DNA from 2 places in the Micromonospora sp. L5 genome. Region 1 is predicted to be linked to the other one. Evidence: predicted binding sites of a transcription regulator. Region 1 holds the regulator's gene; the other holds the start of a gene.
What was found. The regulator HrcA, encoded in region 1, represses chaperone genes, less so after heat shock. The targets are predictions, from matches to a motif close to GGTTNGCACNCTCNNNNNGAGNGTGCNAACC.
Positions count from the first base shown of each region.

Region 2: a site for HrcA is predicted at 11,090-11,120, ahead of groES (co-chaperone GroES). Genes of this name have one in related genera too.

Region 1 covers NC_014815.1:3,615,789-3,630,051, reverse strand. The annotation lists gene ML5_RS17170 (16S rRNA (uracil(1498)-N(3))-methyltransferase) at 1-313, opposite strand, end outside; gene dnaJ (molecular chaperone DnaJ) at 315-1,460, opposite strand; gene hrcA (heat-inducible transcriptional repressor HrcA) at 1,534-2,556, opposite strand; gene ML5_RS31555 (DUF4870 domain-containing protein) at 2,789-3,400, shown strand; gene hemW (radical SAM family heme chaperone HemW) at 3,440-4,663, opposite strand; gene ML5_RS17145 (enoyl-CoA hydratase-related protein) at 4,683-5,468, shown strand; gene ML5_RS17140 (hypothetical protein) at 5,580-6,440, shown strand; gene ML5_RS17135 (carbohydrate ABC transporter permease) at 6,454-7,287, opposite strand; gene ML5_RS17130 (carbohydrate ABC transporter permease) at 7,284-8,270, opposite strand; gene ML5_RS17125 (sugar ABC transporter substrate-binding protein) at 8,267-9,559, opposite strand; gene ML5_RS17120 (GlsB/YeaQ/YmgE family stress response membrane protein) at 9,783-10,067, opposite strand; gene ML5_RS17115 (GlsB/YeaQ/YmgE family stress response membrane protein) at 10,322-10,609, opposite strand; gene lepA (translation elongation factor 4) at 10,832-12,709, opposite strand; gene ML5_RS17105 (DUF4240 domain-containing protein) at 12,836-13,372, opposite strand; gene ML5_RS17100 (aminoglycoside phosphotransferase family protein) at 13,448-14,263, shown strand, end outside.
Region 2 covers NC_014815.1:530,143-544,405, forward strand. The annotation lists gene ML5_RS02605 (M1 family metallopeptidase) at 1-632, opposite strand, end outside; gene ML5_RS02610 (M1 family metallopeptidase) at 722-2,116, opposite strand; gene ML5_RS02615 (GuaB3 family IMP dehydrogenase-related protein) at 2,205-3,323, opposite strand; gene guaB (IMP dehydrogenase) at 3,355-4,917, opposite strand; gene ML5_RS02625 (DUF5319 domain-containing protein) at 5,115-5,519, shown strand; gene ML5_RS02630 (response regulator transcription factor) at 5,532-6,350, opposite strand; gene ML5_RS02635 (WhiB family transcriptional regulator) at 6,603-6,986, shown strand; gene ML5_RS02640 (sulfite oxidase) at 7,159-8,805, opposite strand; gene groL (chaperonin GroEL) at 8,929-10,572, opposite strand; gene groES (co-chaperone GroES) at 10,643-10,957, opposite strand; gene ML5_RS02655 (methyltransferase domain-containing protein) at 11,212-12,444, shown strand; gene ybaK (Cys-tRNA(Pro) deacylase) at 12,500-12,979, shown strand; gene ML5_RS02665 (sugar ABC transporter substrate-binding protein) at 13,183-14,263, shown strand, end outside.

The DNA of each region.
Region 1 (14,263 bases):
TCTCGTCCACGCCGACCTCGGTCATCGCCTGCACGGCGAGTTCACCCCGGTCGCCCTTGGCGATGCCCTGCACCACGACGAGCCGGGGTACCGGCGCGTCCGCGTACCCCCGGCTGGTGACCCGCAGGTCGAGCGTGCCGCGGCCGACGGCGGTGACCACCGCGGCGGCGGTGCCGCCCCGGCCGTCGGCGAGCACCAGTTCCTCGCCGGTGCGCAGCCGCTGCACGGTGGCCGCGTGGTGGCCCTCCGGGCCGTCCAGCGTCAGCGTGTCACCGGTGGGCAGCGCCTCGACCAGGAACAGCGGGGCGGACACCTCAGGCGTGCCCGTTGAAGGCGTCGCGCATCCGGGAGAAGAAGCCGCCCTGCTTGGTCAGCTCGGCGACCTCCTCGCCGCGGGTCTTGGCGAAGTCGCGCAGCATCCGCTCCTGGTCGGCGTCGAGCTTGGTCGGGGTACGCACGTCCAGGTGCACGTAGAGGTCACCCCGGCCGGTGCCGCGCAGGTGCGGTACGCCCCGGGCGCGCAGCCGCATCGTGCTTCCGGGCTGGGTGCCGGGCTTGACGTCGACCGTCTCCTCGCTGTCCAGCGTCTTGATGGTCAGCCGGGTGCCCAGCGCGGCCGCGGTCATCGGCACGGTGACCCGGCAGTGCAGGTCGTCGCCCTTGCGGGAGTAGACGTCGTGCGGCCGCTCGTGGATCTCGACGTAGAGGTCACCGGCGGTGCCGCCACCCGGGCCGACCTCACCCTGCTGGGCCAGGCGGATCCGCATGCCGTCCTCGACCCCGGCCGGGATCTTCACGGTGAGCGAGCGGCGGGTGCGCACCCGGCCGTCACCGGCGCAGGTCGGGCAGGGGTGCGGGATGGTGGTGCCGTAGCCCTGGCAGACGGTGCACGGCCGGGCGGAGACCACCTGACCGAGGAAGGTCCGCTGCACCGACTGCACCTCGCCCCGGCCGCCGCACGCCTCGCAGGTGGCCAGGTGGGTGCCGGCGGCGGTGCCGGCGCCGGAGCAGGTGGTGCAGAGCACGGCGGTGTCGACGGTGATCGGCGCCTCGACGCCGAACGCGGTCTCGTTGAGGTCCAGCTCCAGGCGCAGGATCGCGTCCGCACCGGGGCGGGTGCGCGGACGCGGCCCCCGGCTGCCGCCCGCGGCGCCGCCGAAGAACGCGTCCATGATGTCCTGGAAGCCGACGAACGGACCGGCGCCGCCCGGGCCGCCGGGACCGCCCATGCCGCCGCCGCCCGGGGCGAGCGGGTCGCCACCCAGGTCGACGATCTGCCGCTTCCGGTCGTCCGAGAGGACCTCGTACGCGGCGTTGATGTCCTTGAACTTCTCCTGGGCCTCCGGGTCCGGATTGACGTCCGGGTGGAACTGCCGCGCCAGCTTGCGGTAGGCGCGCTTGATCTCGTCGTCGGAGGCGTCCCGGCTCACGCCGAGAATGCCGTAGTAGTCCCTGGCCACTGCGTTAGGTGTCCTCATGTTCGTCTCGCGTCGCTCCGGTCGTCGGCCGGAACCGGCCGTCGGCCCTGACTGGTCAGTTCTGGGCCAGCAGTTCGCCCACGTAGCGTGCCACGGCCCTCACCATGGCGATATTGCCGGGGTAGTCCATCCGGGTCGGCCCGAGCACGCCGAGTCCACCGACGATCGTGCTGCCCGGTCCGTAGCCGGTGCTGACCACCGAGGCGGCCCGCAGGTTGTCGAATTCGTTCTCGTCGCCGATGAGCACCCGGGTGGTGCTCGGCTCCGTCTCGCCGATCAGCTTGAGCAGCACGACCTCTTCTTCGAGCGCTTCCAGGATGGGCCGCAGCGAGCCCTGGAAGTCGAGCAGGCCACCCCGGGTGAGGTTGGCCTGTCCGGCCAGCGCGAGGCGCTCCTCGTGCCGTTCCACGAGCGTCTCCAGCAGCACGGTGGAGAGCGTGGTCATGGCCGGGCGCAGATGCGGCGCGGACTCCTCGACGAGCGCCTGCACCAGCGGCGGCGTCTCGGCGAGCTGGCTGCCGACGAGTTTCTCGTTCACCAGCCGGCGCAGGTCGGTCACGTCGTCGGCGGGCACCGGGGCGGGCAGCTCGACCAGCCGCTGCTCGACCCGGCCGGTGTCGGCGATCATGACGACCATGAGCCGGGTGGTGGAGATCGGCACCAGCTCCAGGTGGCGCACCTTGGAGCGGGCCAGGCTCGGGTACTGCACCACTGCCACCTGCCGGGTGAGCTGGGCGAGCAGCCGGACCGTGCGGTGCACCACGTCGTCCAGGTCGACGGCGCCGACCAGGAAGCGCTCGATCGCCCGGCGCTCGGCCGGGCTGAGCGGCTTGACCCGGGACAGCCGGTCGACGAAGAGGCGGTAGCCGCGGTCGGTGGGCACCCGGCCGGCACTGGTGTGCGGCTGCCGGATGTAGCCCTCCTCCTCCAGCACCGCCATGTCGTTGCGCACGGTGGCCGGCGAGACGCCGAGCTGGTGCCGCTCGACCAGGGCCTTGCTGCCGACCGGTTCCTGCGTGGCGACGTAGTCCTCGACGATCGCGCGCAGCACGGCGAGTTTGCGGTCGTCGAGACCCATTCCCCACCTCCTGACGCACCTCGGCCGGGCCGGCACGCGGCATCCGCCGGGCGGCTGGCACTCGACTGTAGCGAGTGCCAGTCTATGTCGGCACCCCCGCCGGCGCGATGATCGCCTGACGGACCTGCGGTGCGGCCCACCACACAGCGCCGCCCACCAGGGCCGAACAGCCGGTCATCGTCGGTCTGTGTCGCTCTGGTGCGAGTTGACCGGTGCCCCTACCGTGGCGACCATGACAGAACCTCCTCGCCCTCCAGGGGCAGGGGACTCCGGCCCCCAGCCCGACCCGTCGGCGCCCTACGGCTCGTCGCCGGGCAGCGAACCGCCCACCGCTCCACTGTCCGGGGCGCCGGGCGCCGGCGGGTATCCCCCGCCCGGTGACTATCCGCCTCCGGGCGGCTACCCGCCCCCCGGTGGTTACCCTCCGCCGGGCGGCACGCCCGGCTACGGCGCCGGCTACCCCGCCGGTGGCGGGTACGGCCCCGCCGCGTACGCCAACAACGACGAGAAGACGTGGGCCCTGGTGGCGCACTTCGGTGGCGCCGCGGGTGTCATCGTCGGCGGCGGTCTGCTCGGCTGGGTCGCCCCGCTGATCGCGATGATGACCCGCGGTCAGCAGTCGCCGACGGTCCGCGCCCACGCGGTCGCGGCGCTGAACTTCCAGATCACCTGGACCATCGCCAGCGTGCTCGCCTGGGTGATCACGGTCATCACCTGCGGGATCCTGTTCTTCGTCCCGATGCTGGTCTGGCTGGTGCCGCTGATCTTCGGAATCATCGGCGGGGTCAAGGCCAACGAGGGTGTGCTCTACCGCTACCCGATGACCTACAACTTCATCAAGTGACACCGCCGGCCGGCCGAGGGGGCGGCCGGCCGGTGCCGGTCACGGCAGCAGGTCGCGTACCACCGCGTCGGCCAGCAGCCGGCCGCGCAGCGTCAGCACCACAAGCCCTCGCGCGTACGCCCCGGCGTCGAGCAGCCCGGCGTCCCGGGCCCGCTCGGCGCCCGCCCGGCCGGGCTCGTCCAGCACGTCCAGCGGCAGCCCGGAGGCGAGCCGCACCCGCAGCATCACGTCCTCCATGTGCTGCTCGTCCGGGGTGAGCTGCTCCCGGGCCAGCGCGGGCGAGGCGCCCTCGGCCAGCCGGGCCGCGTACGCGCTCGGGTGCTTGACGTTCCACCACCGCACGCCGCCGACGTGGCTGTGCGCCCCCGGGCCCAGGCCCCACCAGTCGGCGCCGGTCCAGTAGAGCAGGTTGTGCCGGCACGCCGCCGCCGCCGACCGGGCCCAGTTCGACACCTCGTACCAGGAGAATCCGGCCTCGCCGAGCGCGGCCTCCGCAGCCAGGTAGCGGTCCGCCGCCACGTCGTCGGAGGGGTACGGCAGCTCGCCGCGGCGCATCCGCCCGGCCAGCCGGGTGCCGTCCTCCACGATCAGGGCGTACGCGCTGACGTGGTCCACGCCCGCGTCGACCACCTGGGCCAGCGAGGCGGCGAAGTCGTCTGCGGTCTCGCCCGGCGTGCCGTAGATCAGGTCCAGGTTCACGTGCTCGAACCCGGCGTCGCGCGCCTCCAGCGCGGCGGCGGTGGCCCGGCCCGCGCTGTGCCGCCGGTCCAGCACCGCGAGCACCCCCGGCGCGGCGGACTGCATGCCGAGCGAGATCCGGGTGTACCCGGCGGCCCGCAGCGTCTTGAGCGACTCCGGGCTCACCGACTCGGGGTTGGCCTCGGTGGTCACCTCGGCGTCGGCGGCCAGCCCCCAGACGCGGTCGATGCCGTCGAGGATCCGGGCCAGGTCGTCGGCGGGCAGCAGGGTGGGCGTGCCGCCGCCGACGAAGACCGTGTCGACCCGGGGTGGCGGCGAGTCGCCCAGCACCCGGGCGGCCAGCGCCAGTTCGGCCAGCACCGAGTCGGCGTACGTCTCCCGGCTCGCCCCGCCGCCCAGCTCCGAGGCGGTGTACGTGTTGAAGTCGCAGTAACCGCACCGGCTGGCGCAGAACGGGACGTGGACGTACACGCCGAAGCCGCGCGCGCCGACGGCGCGACGGGCGGTGGCGGGCAGCGATCCGTCGCGCGGGACGGGTTCGCCTTCTGGAAGGACGCCGGGCATGGCCACTAGTGTGCCCGGCATGACCTCTCCGGACGCTCTCGTGCGAGTCGCCACGGCCCGTGGGGTGACCACCCTCACCCTGGACAGTCCGCACAATCGCAACGCGCTCTCCACGCCCCTGATGACCCAGCTGCTGGCCGGGCTGGCCGACGCGGTCGCCGACGACGCGGTACGCGCGATCGTGCTCGACCACACCGGCCCGGTCTTCTGCTCCGGCGCCGACCTGAAGGAGACCGCCGCCGCGTACGCCAGCGGCACGGTGCCCGCCGGGATGCTCGGCGACGTGCTGGTGGCGGTGCGGGAGTGCCCGAAGCCGGTGGTGGCGAAGGTCGCCGGGCCGGCCCGGGCCGGCGGGCTGGGCCTGATCGCCGCCGCCGACCTGGCGGTCTGCGCGCAGGAGGCGACGTTCGCGTTCACCGAGGTGCGGATCGGCGTGATCCCGGCGGTGATCTCGGCGACCGTGCTGCCCCGGCTGGGCCAGCGGGCCGCCGCCGAGCTGTACCTGACCGGCGACACGTTCGACGGCCGCCGCGCCGCCGAGATCGGCCTGGTCACCGCGGCGGTGCCGGCCGACGAGCTGGACGCCGCCGTCGAGCGCTACTGCGCCTCGCTGGTGAAGGGCGCCCCGGGGGCGCTGGCCGGGGCGAAGGAGCTGCTGCGCCGGCCCGCCGGTCCCGACCTGCGGGCCGAGATCGCCGAGTTGGCCGCCCTGTCGACCGGGTACTTCCTCTCCGACGAGGGACGCGAGGGCGTCATGGCGTTCCGGGAGAAGCGTCCCGCCGCCTGGGTGCCCGCCGGAGACTGAGGTTCGCGGCGGGCCCCGCGGGAGCCATTGCGGCCGAGGTGGGGCCCGCCGGTCGGCCGAGACCCGCCGTGGCGGGTGGGACGTACGCTTGTCGGACTGTCGGGACAGGGGGTGCGGGTGCGGACGCGAGCGGCGATCGTGGCATCTGGGGTGGCGGTGTGCGTGCTGGCACTGCTCGCGGTCTACGTCGTGACCAAGCAGTTCGGCGAGCACCTGCGGCTCCCCCTGGCCAGCCGGACCTGCACCGTGAAGGCCGACGGCGAGGTGGTGCTCGGCGCCGACCAGATGGCGAACGCGGCCACCATCGCAGCCATCGGGATGCAGCGCCGGATGCCCGAGCGGGCGGTGGTGGTGGCGCTGGCGACCGCCTACCAGGAGTCGCACCTGCGCAACATCGCCCACGGCGACCGCGACTCGCTCGGCCTGTTCCAGCAGCGCCCGAGCCAGGGCTGGGGCAGCCCGGAGGAGATCCAGGACCCGCGGTACGCGGCGAACAAGTTCTACGCCGCGCTGAAGAAGGTCAAGGGCTGGGAGCGGATGCGGATCACCGACGCCGCCCAGCGGGTGCAGCGGTCGGCGTTCCCCGAGGCGTACCAGAAGTGGGCGGACGAGTCGGAGGTCCTCACCCGCGCGTTGCTCGGCCACGCGACCGGCGCGGTGGCCTGCACGGTCAGCTCGCCGCCGACGATGCGCGGGCCGGCTGCCGCCAGCGCCGTGCTGGAGAGCCTGTCGCTGGACTGGGGGCTGCCCCGGCTGGCCACTGCGACGGACCTGACCGCGCTCACCGTGCCGGCGGGCGACGACCGCAACGGCTGGCGGTACGCGCACTGGCTGGTCTCGCACGCCGACGATCACGGCGTGAAGAAGGTCCGCTTCGGCAACCTGGAGTGGACCGCCGCGCAGGGCTCCTGGGCCCGGGTGAAGGGCGACCCGGCCACCGAGGTGCGGGCCGAGGTGTTCGCCGCGGCCTGACCGGCCCGCCGGGTCAGCCCTTCACGGCTCCCGCGACGAGGCCGGAGACCATCCGGCGCTGCACCAGCAGGAAGAAGACGATCACCGGCAGGGTGAACAAGGTGGACGCCGCCATCACCGAGCCCCAGGCGGTGTCGTCCCGGCCGAAGAAGAACGTCATGGCCACCGGCAGCGTGTACTTCTGCTGGTCGTTGATGAAGGTCAGCGCGAAGATCAGCTCGTTCCACGCGGTGATGAACGAGAAGATGCTGGTGGCGACCAGGCCGGGCGCGACGAGCGGGAACAGCACCTTGCGGAACGTCTGTGCCCGGCTGGCGCCGTCGATGGCGGCGGCCTCCTCCAGTTCCTTCGGCACCGCGGCGACGAAGCCGCGCAGCATCCAGACCGCGAACGGCAGCGAGAAGCCGAGGTACGTGAGGATCAGGCTGGGCAGCGTGTTGTAGAGGCCGAGCCGCTGGATCATCAGGAACAGCGGGATGACCAGCGCCTCCAGCGGGATCATCTGCACCACCAGCAGCATGATCAGGAACGTGGTGCGCAGCTTGAACCGGAACCGGGCCACAGCGGTCGCGGCGAGCAGCGCGACCAGCCCGCTCAGCAGCACCGTCGCCAGCGCGACGAGGGCGCTGTTGAGGAAGAAGTCGGCGAACGTGACGCCCGGGATCAGATTGCCGGTGAGGATCTCCCGGTAGTGCTCCAGCGTCGGCTCCGCCGGCACCGGCCGGGGCGTGGACGAGAAGATCTCCCGGTTGGGCTTCAGCGAGGTCGCCACCATCCAGTAGACCGGGAACGCGGCGAAGAGCGCGACCAGCAGGCCCGCGCCGTTGAGGGCGATCTTCTTCATCATTCGTCCTCCTGCCGCAGCACCATGCGGACGTACAGGGCGGTCACCACGAGCAGGATCACGGTGAGGATGACCGCGATGGCCGAGCCGAGGCCGTACTTGGGCGGTGGTGAGAACGCCTCCGCGTACGAGTAGATCGACAGCATGAACGTGGACCGGTCCTGGGTGCCGCCGGCCAGCACGAACTGCTGGGTGAAGACCTTGAAGTCCCAGATCGTGGAGAGCACCACGAGGATGCCGAAGACCGGCCGCAGGACCGGGAACGTCACCGACCAGAAGACCTTCCACGGCCCGGCGCCGTCGACCCGGGCCGCCTCCTGCAACTCCGTCGGCACGCTCTTGAGCCCGGCCAGGACGCTCACCGCGATGAACGGGAACGAGTGCCAGACCACCACGAGCGTCAGGATGGCGAAGAACAGCAGCGGGTCGTTGAACCAGCCGTACCCGGTCCAGTCGCTGCGCCCGAACAGCGCCGTCGAGAGCCCGTCCGGGAGCTTGTTGAACAGCCAGGTGACCAGGCCGCTCGTGTCGTCGAAGATCCACTTCCAGACGATGGTGCCGGTCAGCGCCGGGGTGGCCCAGGCGAGCATCACGCAGCTCGCCACGAACGTGGCCATCTTCTTGCCCAGGCGGTTGAGCAGCAGCCCGACCAGCGTGCCGAGGATCATCGTGAGCGCCACGTTGGCGAGCGCGAACAGCACCGTGTTGCGCAGCACCGTACGGAAGAACGGGTCGCCGAGGATCTGCGCGTAGTTGGCCAGGCCGACCCACGGCCACTCGCGGTCGCCGCGCAGCTGCCGGACGCTGTCCAGCTTGTGGAAGGACATCCACACGACCTGGCCGAGCGGCCAGAGCAGCAACACGGCGATGATCGCCAGGCAGGGCAGGAGGAGCAGGTACGGAAGGTGGTCCACCCGGCGACGGCGCCGCCGCGCGGGGGTCTCCCGCGCGGCGGCCTCGCCGGTGGCCTCGGTCAGCGTGGTCACTTGGCGTTGAGGATGCTTTCCATCTCGGTGGCCGCGTCGGCGGTGGCCTTCTCGACCGTCTTCTGGCCCTTGATGACCGAGCTGTTCATCGCCTGGGTCACCGTCTTGGTCCGGCTGACCTCGACCCACTTCGGGGTGAGCGGGGTCAGCTTGGTGTTCTGGATGGCGGTGGCGAACGCGGCCATCACCTTGTCACTGGCGTAGTCGCCGCTGCTCACCAGATCCTGGTAGACCGGGAAGAAGCCGAGGCTGCTGGCGAACTCCTTGTCCTTCTGCTTGCTCAGCAGCACGGTCATGTAGTCCCAGGCCAGCGCCTGCCGCTCGCTGTCCTTCCAGATGGCGATGTCGGAGCCGCCGGCGAACGCCGGGGCGGGCTTGCCGTCCGGGCCGGGGATCGGGAACGTGCCCCACACCTTCTCGATGTCGGGGTTGTCCTTCTTCATCGCGCCGCCCTGCCAGCTACCGGCGAACGCCATGGCGGCCTTGCCGGTGGCGAACTGGGTACGGGCGTCGACCTCGTTCCACCCGGCGGCGGCCGGCGGGGCGACCTTGTGCACTGTCACCAGGTCGGTCCAGAACTTGACCGCCTTCTGCGCCTCGGGGGTGTTGTAGCCGGACTTCCAGCTGTCGCCCTCCTTGGTCGCGATCTCCCCGCCGGCACCCCAGAGGAAGGAGTAGAACGGCAGCTCGGAGTTGCCGGGCAGGGCGATGCCGTAGGTGCCCGGCTTCTTGGCCTGCACGGCCTTCGCGGCGGCGACCATCTCGTCCCAGTTCGTCGGCGTCTTCACGCCCGCCTCGGCGAACCAGTCGGTGCGGTAGTAGACGGCGCGGACGCCGGCGTACCACGGCACGCCGTACTGCTTGCCGTCGAGCTGGGCGTTCTTGACCAGGTCGGGCAGGATGTCCTTGCCCTCGGACCAGCCGTTGAACTTGTCCGAGACGTCGGCCAGGGCCTCCTGCGCGGCCCAGCCCTGGGTCTCGGTGTTGCCCAGCTCGGTGACGTCCGGGCCCTCCCCGCCGGCGAGCGCGGCCTGGAACTTCTTCGGCGCCTCGAGCCAGGGGATGTACTGCACCACGACGTCGGTCTCGGGGTGCTTCTTCTTGAACTCCGCCTCGACGCTGTCGAGGAACTTGGTCTGGGCGTCGCCGCCCTCACCCATCATCCACACAGTGAGCTTGCTGTTGTCGGCGGCCTTGTCGTCGTCGCCGGAGCCACCGCATGCGGTCAGCACCAACGCGGCCGACGCCACGATGGCGGTGACCGGAGCCAGCCGCTTCCACCTGTTCACGCCATATCTCCCTCAGGGCCGTTTGGCACTAACCTTCTCCGCCGCACCTTAGTAGGAAAATTTCCTTTACAACAGGGGGTGTTCGTGACGGAGGGCACAGGCGACCGTATCGCAGCCGGAGGCCCGGCCGACATCGATGCCGTCCGGGCAGTTCAGGGCTCACATACGCCGACGGGCGCCCGGCCGGTGAGGCCGGGCGCCCGTCGAGGCGCGTGGTGCGGGGTCAGTAGCGCGAGACGCCGCGGCGACGGCCGACGCCGGCCACCAGGGCCACGCCGATCGCGGCGAAGAGCACCTGCAGCATCAGCTCGCGCCAGTCGATACCGGCGGTCTCGGCGAAGCCGGAGGCCCGGGCCACGATCGTGCCCAGAAGCGCGGCGCCGACACCGATCAGCATGTGCAGCCAGATCGGCATGTTCTGACGGCCCGGCACGACCAGCCGGCCCAGCGCGCCGACGATCAGACCAACGACCAGCGCGGTGATGATGCCCCAAACGGTGAGCTCCATGGTCGCCCTCCTCCTTAAGATCCGGTCACACGTTTTTGTGTGTTCACTGTCGTGATCGCTAAGTTCCCGACCGCCCGGAAATCCAAACCGACTCCGATGACGAATTGTGCAGACGTACCCTGACCTGCTGCTTCTCCCCGAAACCCGGCGCGGCGGGCAGCCCCGGCACACCGACGGGGTTCAATGCCCCGAATACGCCGACGGGCGCCCGGCCGGTGAGGCCGGGCGCCCGTCGAGAGCGCGTGGTGCGTCGATCAGTAACGCGAGACGCTGCGGCGGCGGCCGACGCCGGCCACCAGGGCCACAGCGATGGCGGCGAGCACGACCTGCACGGCCAGCTCGGCCCAGTCGATGCCGGCGGTCTGCGTGGCGATGCCGAGCGCGCGGGCCAGGACGGTGCCCAGCAGCGCCGCGCCGACACCGATCACCATGTGCAGCCACATCGGCATGTTCTGCCGGCCCGGCACGACCAGCCGGCCCAGCGCGCCGACGATCAGACCCACGACGAGCGCGGTGATGATGCCCCAGACGGTGAACTCCACGGTCGGTCCTCCTAAAGCGATTTCGCACGTTCTGTGCGTTTGCTGTCGTGCCCGCTAAGTGCCCGACGCATCGAAAACCGAAACCGGCGGCATCGGCCGCCGCTCCCCCGGCCGGGACGAACCCGCAGGTGGGAGCGCTGCCAGCAGCTGAAAATTTCCTGGGTACGCGAACGGCCGGCGCCCTGAAGAGGAGGACGCCGGCCGGTTCGTGGGCTCTGGCGGCTACTTCTTGCCGGCGGGCTTGCCGTCGCCGGAGTCGGACGAGAGCGCCGCGATGAACGCCTCCTGAGGGACCTCCACCCGGCCCACCATCTTCATCCGCTTCTTGCCCTCCTTCTGCTTCTCCAGCAGCTTGCGCTTCCGGCTGATGTCACCGCCGTAGCACTTGGCGAGCACGTCCTTGCGGATCGCGCGGATGGTCTCCCGGGCGATCACCCGGCTGCCGATGGCCGCCTGGATCGGCACCTCGAACTGCTGGCGCGGGATCAGCGTGCGCAGCTTCGCCGCGATCGTCGTGCCGTACGTGTACGCCTTGTCCTTGTGCACGATCGCGCTGAACGCGTCGACCGGCTCGCCGTGCAGCAGGATGTCGACCTTCACCAGGTCGGACGCCTGCTCGCCGGAGGGCTCGTAGTCGAGCGAGGCGTAGCCCTTGGTGCGGCTCTTGAGCTGGTCGAAGAAGTCGAAGATGATCTCGGCCAGCGGCAGCGTGTAGCGCAGCTCCACCCGGTCGGCGGAGAGGTAGTCCATGCCGAGCAGGCTGCCCCGGCGACCCTGGCACAGCTCCATCACGGCGCCGACGTAGTCGTTCGGGGTCAGCACCGTGGCCCGCACCGTCGGCTCGTACACCTCGGCGATCTTGCCGGTCGGGTACTCGCTCGGGTTGGTGACCACGATCTCCTCGCCGTCCTCCTGGATGGCACGGTAGACCACGTTCGGCGCGGTGGAGATCAGGTCGAGGTTGAACTCCCGCTCCAGCCGCTCCCGGATGATCTCCAGGTGCAGCAGGCCGAGGAAGCCGCAGCGGAAGCCGAAGCCCAGCGCGCCGGAGGTCTCCGGCTCGTAGACCAGCGCGGCGTCGTTGAGCTTGAGCTTGTCCAGCGCCTCACGCAGGTTCGGGTAGTCCGAGCCGTCGATCGGGTAGAGCCCCGAGTAGACCATCGGCTTCGGGTCCTTGTAACCGCCGAGGGCCTCCTTGGCCGGGTTGTTGTTGATGGTGACCGTGTCACCGACCCGGGACTGGCGCACGTCCTTCACGCCGGTGATCAGGTAGCCCACCTCGCCGACACCGAGCGCGTCGGCCTTGACCATCTCGGGCGAGATGACGCCGATCTCCAGCAGCTCGTGGACGGCGCCGGTGGACATCATCTTGATCCGGTCCCGGGCGGAGATCCGGCCGTCGATCACCCGGACGTACGTGACCACGCCCCGGTAGACGTCGTACACCGAGTCGAAGATCATCGCGCGGGCCGGCGACTCGGCCTCGCCCACCGGCGGCACGAACTGCCTGACGATCTCGTCCAGGAGGTAGGGCACGCCCTCGCCGGTCTTGCCGGAGACCCTGATGCAGTCCGCCGGGTCGCCGCCGATCAGGTGGGCCAGCTCCTCGGCGTACTTCTCCGGCTGGGCGGCCGGCAGGTCGATCTTGTTGAGCACCGGGATGATGTGCAGGTCGTTCTCGAGCGCCAGATAGAGGTTTGCGAGCGTCTGCGCCTCGATGCCCTGCGCGGCGTCGACCAGCAGGATCGCGCCCTCGCAGGCGGCGAGCGAACGGGACACCTCGTAGGTGAAGTCCACGTGGCCCGGGGTGTCGATCATGTTGAGCACGGCGGTCTCACCGGCCCGGTCGCCCTCGCGGATCGTCCACGGCATCCGCACGGCCTGGCTCTTGATGGTGATGCCGCGCTCGCGCTCGATGTCCATCCGGTCCAGGTACTGGGCGCGCATCTGCCGCGGGTCGACCACACCGGTGAGCTGCAACATCCGGTCGGCCAGGGTCGACTTCCCGTGGTCGATGTGGGCGATGATGCAGAAGTTCCGGATGCGCGCCGGGTCGGTGGCACCAGGAGCGTTCGCGCCGGGATCGAGCGTCGGTGGCACAGCGGTCCGTTCTGGTCGGCTGACGTGAGCGGGCCGGCGCGTCGCCGGCCCCCTCCATGGTCCCACGTCGCCCGGGGCGCGCCCGGGCTCCCCCTTCACTCCACCGCTATTCCAGGGGTGGCCCGACTATTCCGCGGGTGGCTCGACAAACAGCGCGGCCAGCCTCGGCAGGCGGCGGCGGGCCTCCTCCTCGTCGTCGAAGTCCCAGAAGTCGTTCAGATCGGGCACCGGGACCGGGTCACGCTCGGCCGGCAGGTCGGACGCGGTGGCCTTCCGGTACGCGTCCCACGGCACCGCCAGCATCTGCTCGCACTCGAACTCCTCGCCGCTGAGCGCGGCGGCCCGGACCTGCGGCAGCTCGGCCAGCGCGTCCGGGTCGCCGACCGCCCGCGCGAACACCGCCCGCCCCTGGGTCATCAGCCAGCCCCGGAAGTACTCGAAGCCGTCGTCCGAGGCGCCCCCGTTGATCAGGTAGGCCGCGCCCCAGAGGTCGACCTTGTAGGAGGCGGCGAGCACCCGCCGCTGGTGGTGGGCGTATCCGACGATCTCCTCCGGGTCGCACTCGGCCAGCAGCGCGACCGCCCGGGCGGCGACCGCGTCGGGCTCTCCCCCGGCGCCGGCGCGGGCCTCGTCGATCAACTGCCAGAACTCGTCGGTCCTCATGGTGGGCAGTCTGGCAGAGCCCACCGACGTGCCGGTGCGACGTGCGGCGGTGCGGCGGTGCGGCAGCATGGTGCGGTGCGCGCGATCTCCCTACCGCCCGTTCCGTACGGGTCGACAGCCGTACGGCCCGGCTGGGCCGACCTGCCGGCCGGGCTGCGGGACGCGCTGGCCGCCCGGATCGGCGGCCCGCCGGCGGCGGTCCGGGTGGCAGGCGGCGGGTTCACCAGCGGCTTCGCCGCCGTGCTGACCGGCCCTGCCGGGGAGAGCGTGTTCGTCAAGGCGGCGGCACTCGACGGGCAGCGGCACCTGGTCGACTGGTACGCCCACGAGGCGGCGATCCTGGCCCGGCTCCCGGCCGGCCTGCCGGTGCCCCGGCCGCGCTGGGCGCTCACCGAGTCCGGCTGGTACGCACTCGCGCTCGACGCGATCGACGGTCACACCCCCCGGCTGCCCTGGGCGCCGGCCGAGCTGGACGCCGCCCTCGCCACGTACGCCCAGGTGGCCGCCGCGCTCGCCGAACCGCCCGCGGAGCTGGCCGCGCTCCGGCTCCCCCGCCTCGCGGACCTGGCCCGCGACGACATCCTCTGGTGGGGCGAGGTGGCCGCCCGGCGCGAGCCGCTGCCCGAGCAGGCCGCCGGCACCCCGCTCGCCGAGCTGGTCGCGCTGGAGTCGCGCCTGCCCGGGTACGCCGACGCCGCCCCCGGACTGGCCCACGGCGACCTGCGGGTGGACAACCTCCTGATCGACTCCGACGGGCGGGCGTGGCTGTGCGACTGGCCCTGGCTCTGCCACGGGCCGGCCTGGTTCGACCTGGCCGGGCTGCTGCTCACCGCGTACGCCGGCGGCCTGGACGCGGACGCCGCGTTCGCCGGCCACCCGGCGGCGGCAGGT
Region 2 (14,263 bases), 3.1 Mb from region 1:
ACCGCCGTGAGTCCCTTCGGGACGGTGATCTCCATGTCGTAGGTGGCCTTGTCCGACGGGTGGTCGTTGACCGGGAACCAGGTGCTCGCCGACTCCGGCTGCCCGAGTGCGATCGCCCCGTCGACGGTGTGCAGCCAGCCGCCCTCGCCCAGCGCCTCGGTACGCAGCGCCTCCGGCCTGCCGTCGTACCGGATCTCGGCGGTGAACCCGTTGCCGGAGGTCAGCCCGATCGCCGGGGTGATCACCAGCTCGTCCTCGGTGCGGCTGTGCCGGGCGGCGGTGCCGTCCACAGTCACCGAGCGGACGGTCAGCCCGGCCAGGTCCAGGTTGAACGCGGACAGGTCGGCGGTCGCGGTGGCCCGCAGCGTGGTGGTGCCGCTGAGCTTGTCCGTCTCCGGGTCGTAGCGCACCTTCACCGTGTAGTGCGCGACGTCGTACCCGCCGTTGCCGTAGCTCGGGAAGTACGCGTCGCCGGCTCCGGCCGCGCCCGGCGCGAAGCTGCGCGAGGTCGCCGGCGCGGGACCGGCCGGGGACGACGGGCCCGGGTCCGGCTCGGCCGAACCGCAGCCGGCCAGCAGCAGCGTGCCGCAGGTCAGCAACCCGATCCGTCGTCGTGCGCCGCGCCGCGTCATCGCCTCGATCCCTCCCGGGGCCCGTTCGGCGGCCCCGTCCACGGGCCGCTCCGACCGCGGCAGCCTACCCAGCGGCGGTCACGCGTGCGTCACGGCAGTCCCGGTGGCGTGCCCCCGACCAGCCAGGCGTCCAGCAGCGCCCGCAGCGGCCGCCCGGACGTTCGTTCGGCGTACCCGATGAAATCGGCAGTGGTGACGTTGCCGTCGCGGTGCTGCGCCAGCCATCCGCGCAGCACCCGGTAGAACGCCTCGTCGCCCACCGCGCGGCGCAGCGCGTGCACCGCGAGCGCGCCCCGCTGGTAGACCGCGTCGCCGAACATCCCGGCCCGGCCCGGGTCGACTGTGGGCCTCGACCAGTCGGTGGCCGCGTAGCGCTCGACGACGGTCTGCGCCACTGTGCGCCCGCCGTCGTGCTCGGCCCAGAGCCATTCGGCGTACGTGGCGAAGCCCTCGTTGAGCCAGATGTCGCTCCACCGGGCCACCGAGACGCTGTCGCCGAACCACTGGTGCGCCAGCTCGTGCGCGACCACCTCGGTGTTCGGCCGGTCCCCGCGGAAGAACGCCGGCCCGTAGACCGGACGGCTCTGCGTCTCCAGCGCGTACCGGATGCGTTCGTCGGCGACCACCACGCCGCCGTACGCCTCGAACGGGTACGGGCCGAAGCGCGCGGCCAGGAAGTCGGCGACCTCGCCGGTGCGGGCCACCGACGCGGCGGCCGGACCGTCCGCGGGCAGCGCCGCGGCGACGGCGGTGACGAGCGGCTTGCCGGCGTGGGTGCCGCTGCTGACCCGGTAGTCGCCGATCACCAGCGTGCTCAGATAGCTGGCCATCGGCGCGCGTTCCGCCCAGCGCCAGGTGGTCCAGCCGCCGCTCGACGTCCTCCCCTCCGGCACGCCGTTCGACAGCGCGGCGAGGCCGTCCGGCACGGTGACCGCGAGGTCGTAGGTGGCCTTGTCCGACGGGTGGTCGTTGACCGGGTACCAGGTGCTCGCCGACTCCGGCTGACCGAGCGCTATCGCACCGTCCGGTGTGGCGTGGAATCCGCCGTCGCCCAGTTCGGCGTTCGGCAGCGGCTTCGGCACCCCGCCGTACGTGATCTCGACAGTGAACCGCCGCCCGGACGGCAGCCCGCCCGACGGGGTGACGATCAGCTCGGCGCCGTCGTGGCGGTGCTTCACCGCCTCTCCGTCCACCCGCACCCGCTCGACGTCCAGCCCGGCCAGGTCGAGCTGGAACCGGGACAGCGCCCGGGTGGCGGTGACGGTCAGCGTGGCGGTGCCGGTGAGCCGGTCGCTCGCGGGGTCGTAGCGCACGTCCAGCGCGTAGTGGCCCACGTCGTAGCCGCCGTTGCCGGCCCCCGGCACGTACGGGTCACCGGCGTCCGCCGCGCCCGGCCGGAACCCGTTGTCGTCGCCGCCGGTGCACCCGCTCAGCGCGAGCGCCGCCGTCACCAGCCCTGCCGCCCAGACCCGCCCCCGTCCCACCCGGCGAGCCTAGACGCGCGACGGCGCGGGCGGGGCCGGAACACGTCCGGGCCGCCGCCCGCGCCGTCGCGCGGTGCTCAGCCGATGCTCAGCGGTCGAGGACCAGCCCGACCTTCTGGAACTCCTTCAGGTCGCGGTAGCCGCACTTGGCCATCGCGCGGCGCAGGCCGCCGAAGAGGTTGAGCTGGCCGTCCGGCTCGTCGGCCGGGCCGAACAGCAGCTGCTCCATCGAGCCGAGCGGCTCACCGGCCACCTCGAACGCCCCACGGGGCAGCGACGGGTGGCTGGCCGCGGAGTGCCACCAGGCGCCCCCGGCCGGCGCCTCCTCGCACAACGACAGTGGCTCGCCGAGCATCACCGCGTCCGCGCCGCAGCCGAGCGCCTTGGCGATGTCGCCGGAGGTCTGCATGTCGCCGTCGGCGATCAGGTGCACGTACCGGCCGCCGGTCTCGTCCAGGTAGTCGCGGCGGGCAGCGGCGGCGTCGGCGATGGCGGTGGCCATCGGCACCCGGATGCCGAGCACCGACTCGGTGGTCGACCAGTCGTCGCCGCCGATGCCCACGATCACACCGGCCGCGCCGGTACGCATCAGGTGCAGCGCGGTCTTGTAGTCGGTGCACCCGCCGACGACGACCGGCAGGTCCAGGTCGGCGATGAACTCCTTGAGGTTGAGCGGCTCGTCGGTGGTGGAGACGTGCTCGGCCGAGACGAGCGTGCCCTGGATGACCAGGATGTCCACGCCGGCGTCGAGGATCACCGGGGCCAGCGCCAGGGTGTGCTGCGGGGAGACCCGTACCGCCACCGTGCCGCCGCCCTCACGCAGCTCCCGTACCCGCTCGGCGATCAGGTCGGGGCGGATCGGCTCGGCGTAGACCTCCTGGAGGCGCTTGGTCGCCCGCGCGTCCTCGCCGAGACCGGCCAGCTCCTCCAGGATCTTGGCCGGGTTCTCGTACCGGGTCCAGAGGCCCTCGACGTTGAGCACGCCGAGGCCGCCGAGCTGGCCGAGCCGGACCGCCGAGGCGGGGCTCATGGTCGCGTCCGAGGGGTGCGCGACGCAGGGGATGCCGAACTGGTACGCGTCGAGCTGCCACGCGGTGGAGACGTCGTCGACGTCCCGGGTGCGGCGGCTCGGCACGATGGCGATGTCGTCCAGGTGGTAGCCGCGCTGCGCGGTCTTGCCCAGCCCGATCTCGACCACGTCACGCATGGGGGACTCCAGGTGGTTTGGGGGTGGTGGTTCAGCGGGAGTGGTAGTTGGGCGCCTCGACGGTCATCTGGATGTCGTGCGGGTGGCTCTCCTTGAGCCCGGCCGCGGTGATCCGGATGAGCTGGCCACGCCGGTGCAGCTCCGGGATGCTCTCCGCGCCCACGTACCCCATCGCGGCGCGCAGCCCGCCGATGAGCTGGTGGGCGACGGCGGAGAGCGGCCCCCGGTAGGGCACCTGGCCCTCGACGCCCTCCGGGACGAGCTTGTCCTCGGCGAGCACGTCCTGCTGGAAGTAGCGGTCCTTGGAGTAGGACTTGCCCTGGCCGCGCGACTGCATCGCGCCGAGCGAGCCCATCCCCCGGTACGCCTTGTACTGCTTGCCGTTGATGAAGATCAGCTCGCCGGGGCTCTCCTCGCAGCCTGCGAGCAGGCTGCCGAGCATCACCGTGTCGGCGCCGGCGACGAGCGCCTTGGCGATGTCGCCCGAGTACTGGATGCCGCCGTCACCGATGACCGGCACACCGGCCGGGCCGGCGGCGCGGGCCGCCTCCATGATCGCGGTGATCTGCGGTACGCCCACACCGGCCACGATCCGGGTGGTGCAGATGGCGCCCGGGCCGACGCCCACCTTCACGCCGTCCGCGCCGGCCTCGACGAGCGCCTTCGCGCCCGCGTACGTGGCGATGTTGCCGCCCACGATGTCGATGGTGACGTCCCGCTTGAGCCGGGCGACCATCTCCAGCACGGCGCGCTGGTGGCCGTGCGCGGTGTCGACGATGACGACGTCCACGCCGGCGTCGACCAGGGCACGGGCGCGCTTGTAGCCGTCCTCGCCGACACCGACCGCGGCGGCGACCCGGAGCCGGCCCGCGTCGTCCTTGGTGGCGTTCGGGTACTGCTCGCTCTTGGTGAAGTCCTTGACCGTGATCAGGCCGCGCAGCTTGCCGCCCGCGTCCACGATCGGCAGCTTCTCGATCTTGTGCTGGCGCAGCAGGCCGAGCGCGTCGTCCTTGCTCACGCCGACCGGGGCGGTGATCAGCGGGGTGCGGGTCATGATCTCGCGCACCGGCGTGGCCGGGTCGGAGACGAACCGCATGTCGCGGTTGGTGACGATGCCGACCAGCTGGCCCTGCCCGTCCACCACCGGCACGCCGGAGATGCGGTAGCGCCCGCAGAGCGCGTCGACCTCGCGCAGCGTGTCGTCCGGGCTGGCGGTCACCGGGTTGGTGATCATGCCGGACTCGGAGCGCTTCACCAGGTCGACCTGGAGCGCCTGGTCCTCGACGGAGAGGTTGCGGTGCAGCACGCCGATGCCGCCCTGGCGTGCCATGGCGATCGCCATCCGCGCCTCGGTGACCGTGTCCATCGCGCTGGACAGCAGCGGCACGGTCAGCTCGATGTTGCGGGTGAGGCGGGTGCGGGTGTTGACGCGGCTGGGCACGACGTCCGACTCGCCCGGCTGGAGCAGGACGTCGTCGAAGGTCAGCCCGAGCGGCACCACCCGGGCCGAACCGGCCGGCAGCTCGGGCAGATGGCCACCCAACTCCCCGCCGTCGGTGCCGGCCGGGATCTCGGTGCTGGGCGAATTCTCCACGATTGCTCCCCTGAGCTGGTCGTACGGGCTGCAGCGAGGCGGCGCGCGGGGGCACCGGCAGGCGCCTGGTGACGGCGCGTCGCCTCATCGTACCCACTTGCCCGTGCGCGCCCGGGAAGCGGCGGGCCCGAGGGTAGGCCGGGCCACAGCACGGGCTGGGGCGGGCTTTCCGGCGGCGCGGGGTCTACGGTGAAGGGGTGCACGACGAGCCCATCGACCCGTTCAACGGCGACCCGGCCGATCCGGCTGCCGGCCTGCACGATCCCGGCGACGACGACGCGCTCGACCCGCTGAGCGAGGTCGAGCGCCAGGACGTCCTGGAGGATCTCGCCGATCTGGAGATCTACCAGGCGTTGCTCCAGCCGATCGGTGTGCGCGGCCTGGTGATCGAGTGCGAGGACTGCCGCGAGCCGCACTACTTCGACTGGGACCTGCTGCGCGGCAACCTGCGCCACCTGCTCAACTCGGGGCGTCCCCGGGTGCACGAGCCGGCCTACGACCCCGACCCGGACCACTACGTGAGCTGGGACTACGCCCGCGGCTACGCCGACGGCGTGCACGACACGCTCACCGAGGGCACCGACGACTCCGCGCAGGAGTGATCCCCGCGCGGGTCAGGCGACCAGGCCGGCCCGGAACCCGGCCGCCACGGCGTGCGCCCGGTCGCGCGCGCCGAGCTTGCGGAACAGCCGCCGGGCGTGCGTCTTGACCGTGTCCTCGGAGACGAACAGCTCCCGCCCGATCTCCGCGTTGCTCTTGCCCTCGGCCATGCCGAGCAGCACCTGAAGCTCCCGCTCGGTCAGCCCGATCGCGCTGCGCGGCGACCGCGCCGGCCGCTGGGCCGCACCGGGCCGGGGCGCCTCCGCGCCGTCGGCCGCCGCCGGGTCGTCCGGGTCCTCACCCCGCTGCACGGGCACCACTGTGGGCAGGCCCGCCGCGTCCACCGGCGCCGTCGCCGGCCAGCCGGGCCCACCCTGGGTACGCCCCGGCGCCGCCGGCCGGGTCGGCCCGCCCACAGCCGCCGCGTCCCGGGCGGTGTCCGCCACCCGGTGCCTGTTGCTCCGCCCGGGGGCGGAGAGCAGCAGCAGCGCCTTGGCGACCGCGCTGGTCAGGTCGTGGTCGGCGTTCTGGATCAGTCCGCGCGCCCCGGCGCTGATGGTGGCCGCCGCCGACTCCGACTCCTCGGCGCCGAGCAGCAGCACCGCCGCCTGCGGGGCACGGGCCAGCACCCGCCGGACGAAGCCGGCGCTGTCCGGACGGGTCAGGGCGGTGTCGGCGAGCACCACGTCCACCGGGCGCTCGGCGAGCCGCAACATCACCTCCGGATCGGAGACGGCCGTCCGGACGACGCCGGACAGCCCGAGCCGCGCCGCCGCGGAGGTCAGATGCTGGGCCGCCAATGGTGTCCGAACGCACACAAGAACACTACGCACAGTGGTCTCCTCTCCGACTCAGAGCAGACCATGCGGAGGTGGGCTCGGGAGGGGGTTCCGGGCAATCATCCGAACTTTTCCGACAGATGGGGCATATGCCGCCGAGTGTCCGAGGTTTTCGATCACAGATGTGTGAGCCGCGGACCGCTCGGGTACCGAGGGGTTCATCCGGAACCGGCATCCCGCGCGGACCGCCGCCCGGTAGCTGGCAACGAACATTCTCCGCGGTGCCGCGCGGGAGGAGGGGTGCTGATGTCGAACGTACGTAGGCTGCCTGGACCGATCGACGAGCTCTGGGACTGGCAGCGGCTCGGAGCCTGCCGTGGCCGCGACAGCGCGCAGTTCTTCCACCCGGACGGCGAGCGCGGCTCCTCCCGGCTGCGCCGCGAGATGGGTGCAAAGTCGGTCTGCCGCGCCTGCCCGGTACGCGCCGAGTGCGCCGCCCACGCGCTCTCCGTACGCGAGCCGTACGGCGTCTGGGGCGGGTTCAGCGAGTCCGAGCGGCTGCGGCTGCTCGCCCTCGGCTGGGAGGACCTGGCCGACCGCCGGCAGACCAAGGTGGACATCGCCCGGCTGGAGGCGCGCCTCGGCCGGCCGCACAACACCGCCGTGCCGGACCAGCGCAAGGTCGCCTGACCGGCTTCACGACCCCCGACGCCGCGCCCCGGACCCCCGGGGCGCGGCGTCGTGTCGTCCCGCCCCGGCCCCCCGCGTGATCAACACCAGCTCGGCGAAATGGCCATATCGCGGAGCCTCTGATGCCACCACTTCGGGGAACTGGTGTTGATCTTTCGGGGTGGGGCGGTCGTCAGGTGACCGTGACCCGCACTGTGTGCCAGCCGGTCGCGCCGTCCGGGGCGACCGGGGCGCGCTGTTCCGTCTGGGTCTCACCGGTCGTGTCGGTCGCCCGCACCTGGAGCGTGTGCTCGCCCGGCGTCGCGTCCCACCGCCAGGACCACTGCACCCAGGTGTCCGCCGACACCGCCGGGGCCGGCGTCGCCTCCTGCCAGGGGCCGCCGTCGACGCGTACCTCCACGCGACGGATGCCGCGGCGCTGCGCCCACGCCACACCGGCCACGATCACCGGGCCGGCGGCCGGGCGGCTGCGGGGCCGGGGCGTGTCGATCCGGGACTGCGTCTTGATCGGTCCCTGCGCGGACCAGCCGCGCGGCACCCAGTACGCGTCGAAGTCGGCGAAGCTGGTCAGCTCCAGCTCGGTGAGCCACTTGCAGGCCGACACGTACCCGTAGAGGCCGGGCACCACCATCCGCACCGGGAAGCCGTGCTGGATCGGCAGCGGCTCGCCGTTCATGCCGACCGCGAGCAGCGCGTCCCGCCCGTCGCGCAGCACCGAGGTGGGCGTGCCGCAGGTCCACCCGTCGACCGCGCGCCCGACCACCTGGTCCGCGCCCTCCTCCGGGCCGGCCTCGTCGAGCAGTTCCCTGATCGGTACGCCGAGCCAGCGCGCGTTGCCGATGAGGTCGCCGCCCACCTCGTTGGAGACGCAGGCGAGCGTCACGTACCGCTCGACCATCGGGCGGGCCAGCAGGTCGTCGAAGCTCAGCTCGATCGGGTTGCGCACCCGCCCGTGGATCCGCAGCCGCCAGGTGGCCGGGTCCACCTGCGGCACCACCAGCGCCGTGTCGATCCGGTAGAACTCCCGGTTCGGCGTCACGTACGGCGCTAGCCGGGGCAGTGACAGGTCGGCTCCGGCCGGCACCTGCGGGGCGGGCACGGCCGGGGCGGGCAGCGTCACCGCCTCCCGGGCCGCCGACACGCCGCGCCGCCCGGCCAGCCAGTGCCCGCCCAGCCCGGCCACCGCCGCAGCGCCGGTGAGCAGCCCGGCGCCGCGCAGGAACCGCCGCCGCGACTCCGCGTCGTCGTCGTGCCGTACCGGCTCCCAGCCACCCGGGGTCCTCTCCTCCCCCGCGAGCGCGGCGACCGCCGGAGGCGGCGCCGACGGCGGCCGGTCCGCCGCGTCGGCCCGGTCGCGCCCGGCCTGCTCCCGGCGTGCCGGGCCGGCGCCCAGCGGTCCGGCCACGAACGCCCAGAGCGTCAGCGCGCCGAGTCCGCCGCCGACCAGGGAGGGCAGCGCGTCGAACGCGTTCGCGCCCGCCCGGGTCAGCGCGGCGGCGACGCCGAGCACGGCGAACGCGGCGACGCCGGCCAGGCCGACCACCAGCCGCCGGGCCGCCGCCAGGCCGAGCAGCGCCCCGAAGGCGGCCAGCAGCAGCGCCGTCCCGACCAGCAGGGCGATCTTGTCGTACGTGCCGAAGACGTCGATGGCGAACTGCTTGACCGGCTCGGGCACCAGGTCGACGACGAGTCCGCCGACGGCGACGAGCGGCGCGGACCGGGGGCCGGTCAGGACCGCCACGGGCTCGGCGGTACCGAGTGCCACCACGGCGGCGACGACACCGGCCAGTGCCGCGCGGCGACGGGAGAGGGTGCTCACGGCGTCCAGTCTGGTCGACCCGCCGGCCCGGCTGCCAATGTCGTCAGCGTTCCGTAAGGGCATACGCGTCAGGGCACACCACCGGGTCGGCGGTGTGCCCTGACGTCGGGCCGTGCGGTCGGGTCAGAAGCCCGGGCCGTGCTGGTGGCCGTGACCGTGCGAGTGGCCGTGCCCACCGGCGGCCGGCTCCGGCTCGGCCGGCTTCTCCACCACGAGGCTCTCGGTGGTGAGCAGCAGGCCCGCGATCGAGGCGGCGTTGCTGACCGCGTTGCGGGTCACCTTCACCGGGTCGATGATGCCGGACTTGGCCAGGTCGACGTACTCGCCGGTGGCGGCGTCGAGGCCGTGACCCCAGTCCTGGGCGACGACCTTCTGCACCACCACGTAGCCGTCGTGGCCGGCGTTCTGGGCGATCCAGCGCAGCGGCTCGACGAGCGCCTTGCGCACGATCGAGACGCCGACCTTCTCGTCACCGGTGAAGCCCAGGTCGTCGTCGAGCGCCGGCAGGATCTGGGCCAGGGCGGCACCGCCACCCGGGACCGTGCCCTCCTCGACCGCGGCCTTGGTCGCGGCGATGGCGTCCTCGATGCGGTGCTTGCGCTCCTTCATCTCGACCTCGGTGGCCGCGCCGACCTTGATCACGGCGATGCCGCCGGAGAGCTTCGCCAGCCGCTCGGCCAGCTTCTCCCGGTCCCACTCGGAGTCGGAGGCCTCGATCTCCTTGCGGATCTGCGCGACCCGGTCGGCGACCTCGGAGGCCTGCCCGCCACCGTCGACGACTGTGGTGTTCTCCTTGTCGACCACGACGCGACGGGCGGTGCCGAGCACCTCCAGGCCGACCTGGTCGAGCTTGTAGCCCAGCTCCGGGGCGACCAGCTCGGCACCGGTCAGGATCGCCATGTCCTGGAGCATCGCCTTGCGGCGGTCGCCGAAGCCGGGGGCCTTGACGGCGCAGACCTTGACGGTCTTGCGCAGCGCGTTGACCACGAGCGTGGACAGGGCCTGGCCCTCGACGTCCTCGGCGACGATGAGCAGCGGCTTGTTGTTCTGGAGAACCTTCTCCAGCAGCGGCAGCAGCTCCTCGATCGCCGAGATCTTCTGGGTGGTGATCAGGATGTACGGGTCCTCCAGGACCGCCTCCTGCGCCTCCAGGTCGGTGACGAAGTTCGGCGAGATGAAGCCCTTGTCGAACTGGAGACCCTCGGTCACCTCCAGCTCGGTGGTGAGCGCGGAGCCCTCCTCGACGGTGATGACGCCGTCGCGGCCGACCTTCTCCATCGCCTCGGCGATCAGGTCGCCGATGGCGGCGTCCTGCGCGGAGACGGTCGCGACGTGCGCGATCGACTCCTTGCCGGCGACCTCGACGGCCTTGCCGAGCAGCGCCTCGGAGACCTTGGCGGCCGCCGCGTCGATGCCCCGCTTCAGGCCGGTCGGGTTGGTGCCGGCGGCCACGTTGCGCAGGCCCTCGCGGACCATGGCCTGGGCCAGCACGGTGGCGGTGGTGGTCCCGTCGCCGGCGACGTCGTTGGTCTTGGTCGCCACCTCCTTGACCAGCTGCGCGCCGAGGTTCTCGTACGGGTTGGTGAGCTCGATCTCCTTGGCGATGGTCACGCCGTCGTTGGTGATCGTGGGCGCACCGAACTTCTTGTCCAGGACGACGTTGCGCCCGCGCGGGCCGAGGGTGACCTTCACCGCGTCCGCGAGGGCGTTGACACCGTGCTCGAGCAGGTGCCGGGCGTCGTCCGAGAAGCTGAGGATCTTCGCCATCAGTATCCCTTCGAAGCGACGTCGCCCCGGCCCGGCGAGCCGGACCGGGGCAACGACACTGATCGGTTGCTTACTTCTCGATGACCGCGAGGACGTCGCGGGCGGAGAGCACCAGGTACTCCTCGCCGGCGTACTTGACCTCGGTGCCGCCGTACTTCGAGTAGAGGACGGTGTCGCCGACCTTCACGTCGATCGGCACGCGGTTGCCCTTGTCGTCGATCCGGCCCGGGCCGACAGCGAGGACGGTGCCCTCCTGCGGCTTCTCCTTGGCGGTGTCGGGGATCACGATGCCCGAGGCGGTGGTGGTCTCGGCCTCGTTCGCCTGGACCACGATGCGGTCCTCGAGCGGCTTGATCGCAACCTTGGTCGCGGTAGTCACGGGCATACCCTCCCGGGTACTTGGTGTCGTTGCCGGCCGGCATGCCGACCAGCGTCAATCTGCCACATGCCACCGGGCGGGGCCGTCGTCGCGGGTGCCGGTCCGCCTGGCGCTCAACCCCCGGGCACGAGGCTCGGGCGTTGGCACCCTCAGGGTGAGAGTGCTAATCGCAGGTTATTCCTCGGCTAGCACTCCGTCAAGGAGAGTGCCAACGCGTCGCCCTCCGTGTCGCGCCGGAACCGGGCCGGGAGAATGAGCGCGTGGATCTCGACCAGCTCGCCGCGCTGCGTACCCCCGAGGGGTCGGCCGCGCTCGCCGCGGCCGAACGGGTGGCCGGCGGCGACCCGCTGGCGGCGGCGGCCGCGCTGCGTTCGGCCGGAATCCCCGGCGGGCTCGCGGCGGCCGCACTCACCCAGGCCGAGCTGCGCCGCCGGGCGGTCGGCAAGTTCGGCGCGGCGGCGGCCGGGATGTTCCTCACCCGGGCCGGGCTGGAGCAGGCCACCCGCCGCGCGGTCGCCGACCGGCGCGCCGCGCGGCTGCGGGCCGCGGGTGTGACCACGCTGGCCGACCTGGGGTGCGGGCTGGGGGCCGACGCGCTCGCCGCGGCCCGCGCCGGCATCTGGGTGTACGCGGTGGAGGCCGACCCGGTGACCGCCGCGATGGCGGCCGCGAACGCCGAGGCGGCCGGGCTGGCCGACCTGGTGACTGTCGAGCGCGGTGACGCCACAGCGTTCGACGCGACAGGGGTCGACGCCGTGTTCTGCGATCCGGCGCGGCGGCGGGCCGGCACCGGGCGGCGTGTGTTCGACCCGAACGCCTACTCGCCGCCGTGGGACTTCGTCACCGGCCTGGCCGCACGCGTGCCGCGCACAGTGGTGAAGGTGGCGCCCGGGCTGGACCACGCGCTGATCCCGGCCGGCGCCGAGGCGGAGTGGGTGAGCGTGGACGGCGACCTGGTCGAGGCCGCGCTCTGGTGCGGCGAGCTGGCCGAGGTCCCACGCCGCGCCACCCTGCTGCGCGAGAAGGAAGGGCCCCTTCTTAACGCCTCCGGTAGTAAAAGGGTCCCTTCCTATCACCTCACCGGGACCGGTGCGCAGGAGGCGCCGGTGGGACCGGTGCGGCGGTTCCTCTACGACCCGGATCCGGCCGTGGTGCGCGCGCACCTGGTCGCCGAGCTGGCCGCCGACCTCGACGCCACGCTCGCCGACCCGTCGATCGCCTACCTGTACGCCGACGAGGCCCGGCCCACCCCGTTCGCCCGCTGCCTGGAGATCACCGACGTGCTGCCGTTCTCGCTGAAGCGGCTGCGCGCCCTGCTGCGGGAGCGGCGCGTCGGCCGGGTCGAGATCCGTAAGCGCGGCTCGGCGCTGGAGCCGGAGAAGCTGCGCCGCGACCTGCGGCTGTCCGGTGACGAGGCGGCCGGTCTGGCGCTGACCCGGGTGGCAGGCGACCCCACTGTGCTCGTCTGCCGGCCGGTTCCGCCCGGCGGTTGACCCCGGCTCACGTTTCCGGCTCGCGGTGTCGCGGCGCGCGGGTTAGCTTGAGCCCGTGGCGGGCCCTGGCACTCCGGCGATCGCGTTGCTGAGCAAGCGGAAGATCGCCCACAGCACCCACACCTACGACGTCTCGCCGGGCGCGCCGAACTACGGCGCGCTCGTGGCGACCGCGCTCGGCGTGGCGCCGGAGCGCGTGTTCAAGTCGCTCGTCACCGAGGTCGACGGCGGGCTGACGGTGGCGGTGGTGCCGGTGACCGGCGAGCTGGACCTGAAGGCGCTCGCCGCCGCGGCCGGCGGCAAGCGGGCGACGATGGCGGAGCGCACGACGGCCGAGCGCGCGACCGGATACGTCCGCGGCGGCATCAGCCCGCTCGGGCAGCGCAAGCGGCTACCGACTGTCATCGACGCCTCCGCGCTGACGCACCCGACGGTGTACGTCTCGGCGGGTCGCCGGGGGTTGCAGGTGCAGCTCGCGCCGACGGATCTGGTGGCGCTGACCGGGGCGACGACGGCGTCGATCGCCACTGCCTGAGCGGCTCGTGACGGTACGTGTGGGAGCGTTTCCGGAACGCGCTCTCCCGGCGGTGTCCCGCGGGTGACAACCGCGTTGCTGAATTGTTACCGCCGCCAACAAACTTCTGACCTCGGCAGTCTTGCGGCGCATGGGAAGCGGGGAATACGTTGCCGGGCACAACAAAACATCACCACTCCCCCACCTCCGAAAGGACCCTGCACATGCGCAAGGGCTTCCTCACCTTCGCGGCCGTCGGTCTTCTCGCGACCGGCAGCATGGCCGCCTGCGGTGACAACGGCGGTTCTTCCGACGAGGCCGGCGGCTCCAACGCCAAGAAGCCGAAGATCGGCGTGATCCTGCCGGACAGCAAGTCCTCCGCCCGCTGGGAGGGCGCGGACCGCAAGTACCTCAAGGCGGCGTTCGACGCGGCCGGCGTCGAGTCCGACATCCAGAACGCGCAGAACGACAAGACCGCGTTCCAGACCATCGCCGACCAGATGATCACCAACGGCGTCAACGTCCTGATGATCGTCAACCTGGACTCCGGCACCGGCAAGGCCGTGCTCGACAAGGCCAAGTCGCAGGGCGTCGCGACCATCGACTACGACCGGCTGACCCTGGGCGGCTCCGCCCAGTACTACGTCAGCTTCGACAACGAGGCGGTCGGCAAGCTCCAGGGCGAGGGCCTGAGCAAGTGCCTGACCGACAAGGGCGTCAAGAACCCGTCGATCGCGTACCTCAACGGCTCGCCGACCGACAACAACGCCACCCTGTTCAAGAACGGGTACGACTCGGTGCTCAAGCCGAAGTTCGACTCGAAGGAGTACACCAAGGTCGCCGACGACTCGGTGCCGGCCTGGGACAACGCGCAGGCCGCCACGATCTTCGAGCAGCAGCTGACCAAGGCCGGCGGCAAGATCGACGGCGTGCTCGCCGCCAACGACGGTCTCGGCAACGCGGCCATCTCGGTGCTGAAGAAGAACAAGCTCAACGGCAAGGTTCCGGTGACCGGTCAGGACGCCACCAAGGAGGGCCTGCAGAACATCCTCGCCGGTGACCAGTGCATGACTGTCTACAAGGCGGTCAAGAAGGAGGCGGACGCCGCCGCCGAGCTGGCCATCGCGCTCGCCAAGGGTGAGCGGAAGGACACCGGCCAGACGGTCAAGGACCCGGAGGGCGGCCGGGACGTGCCGTCGGTGCTGCTGGAGCCCAAGGCCATCTACAAGGACAACGTCAAGGACGTGGTGGCCGACGGATACGTCACCAAGGAAGAGCTCTGCACCGGTGCCTTCGCGAAGCTCT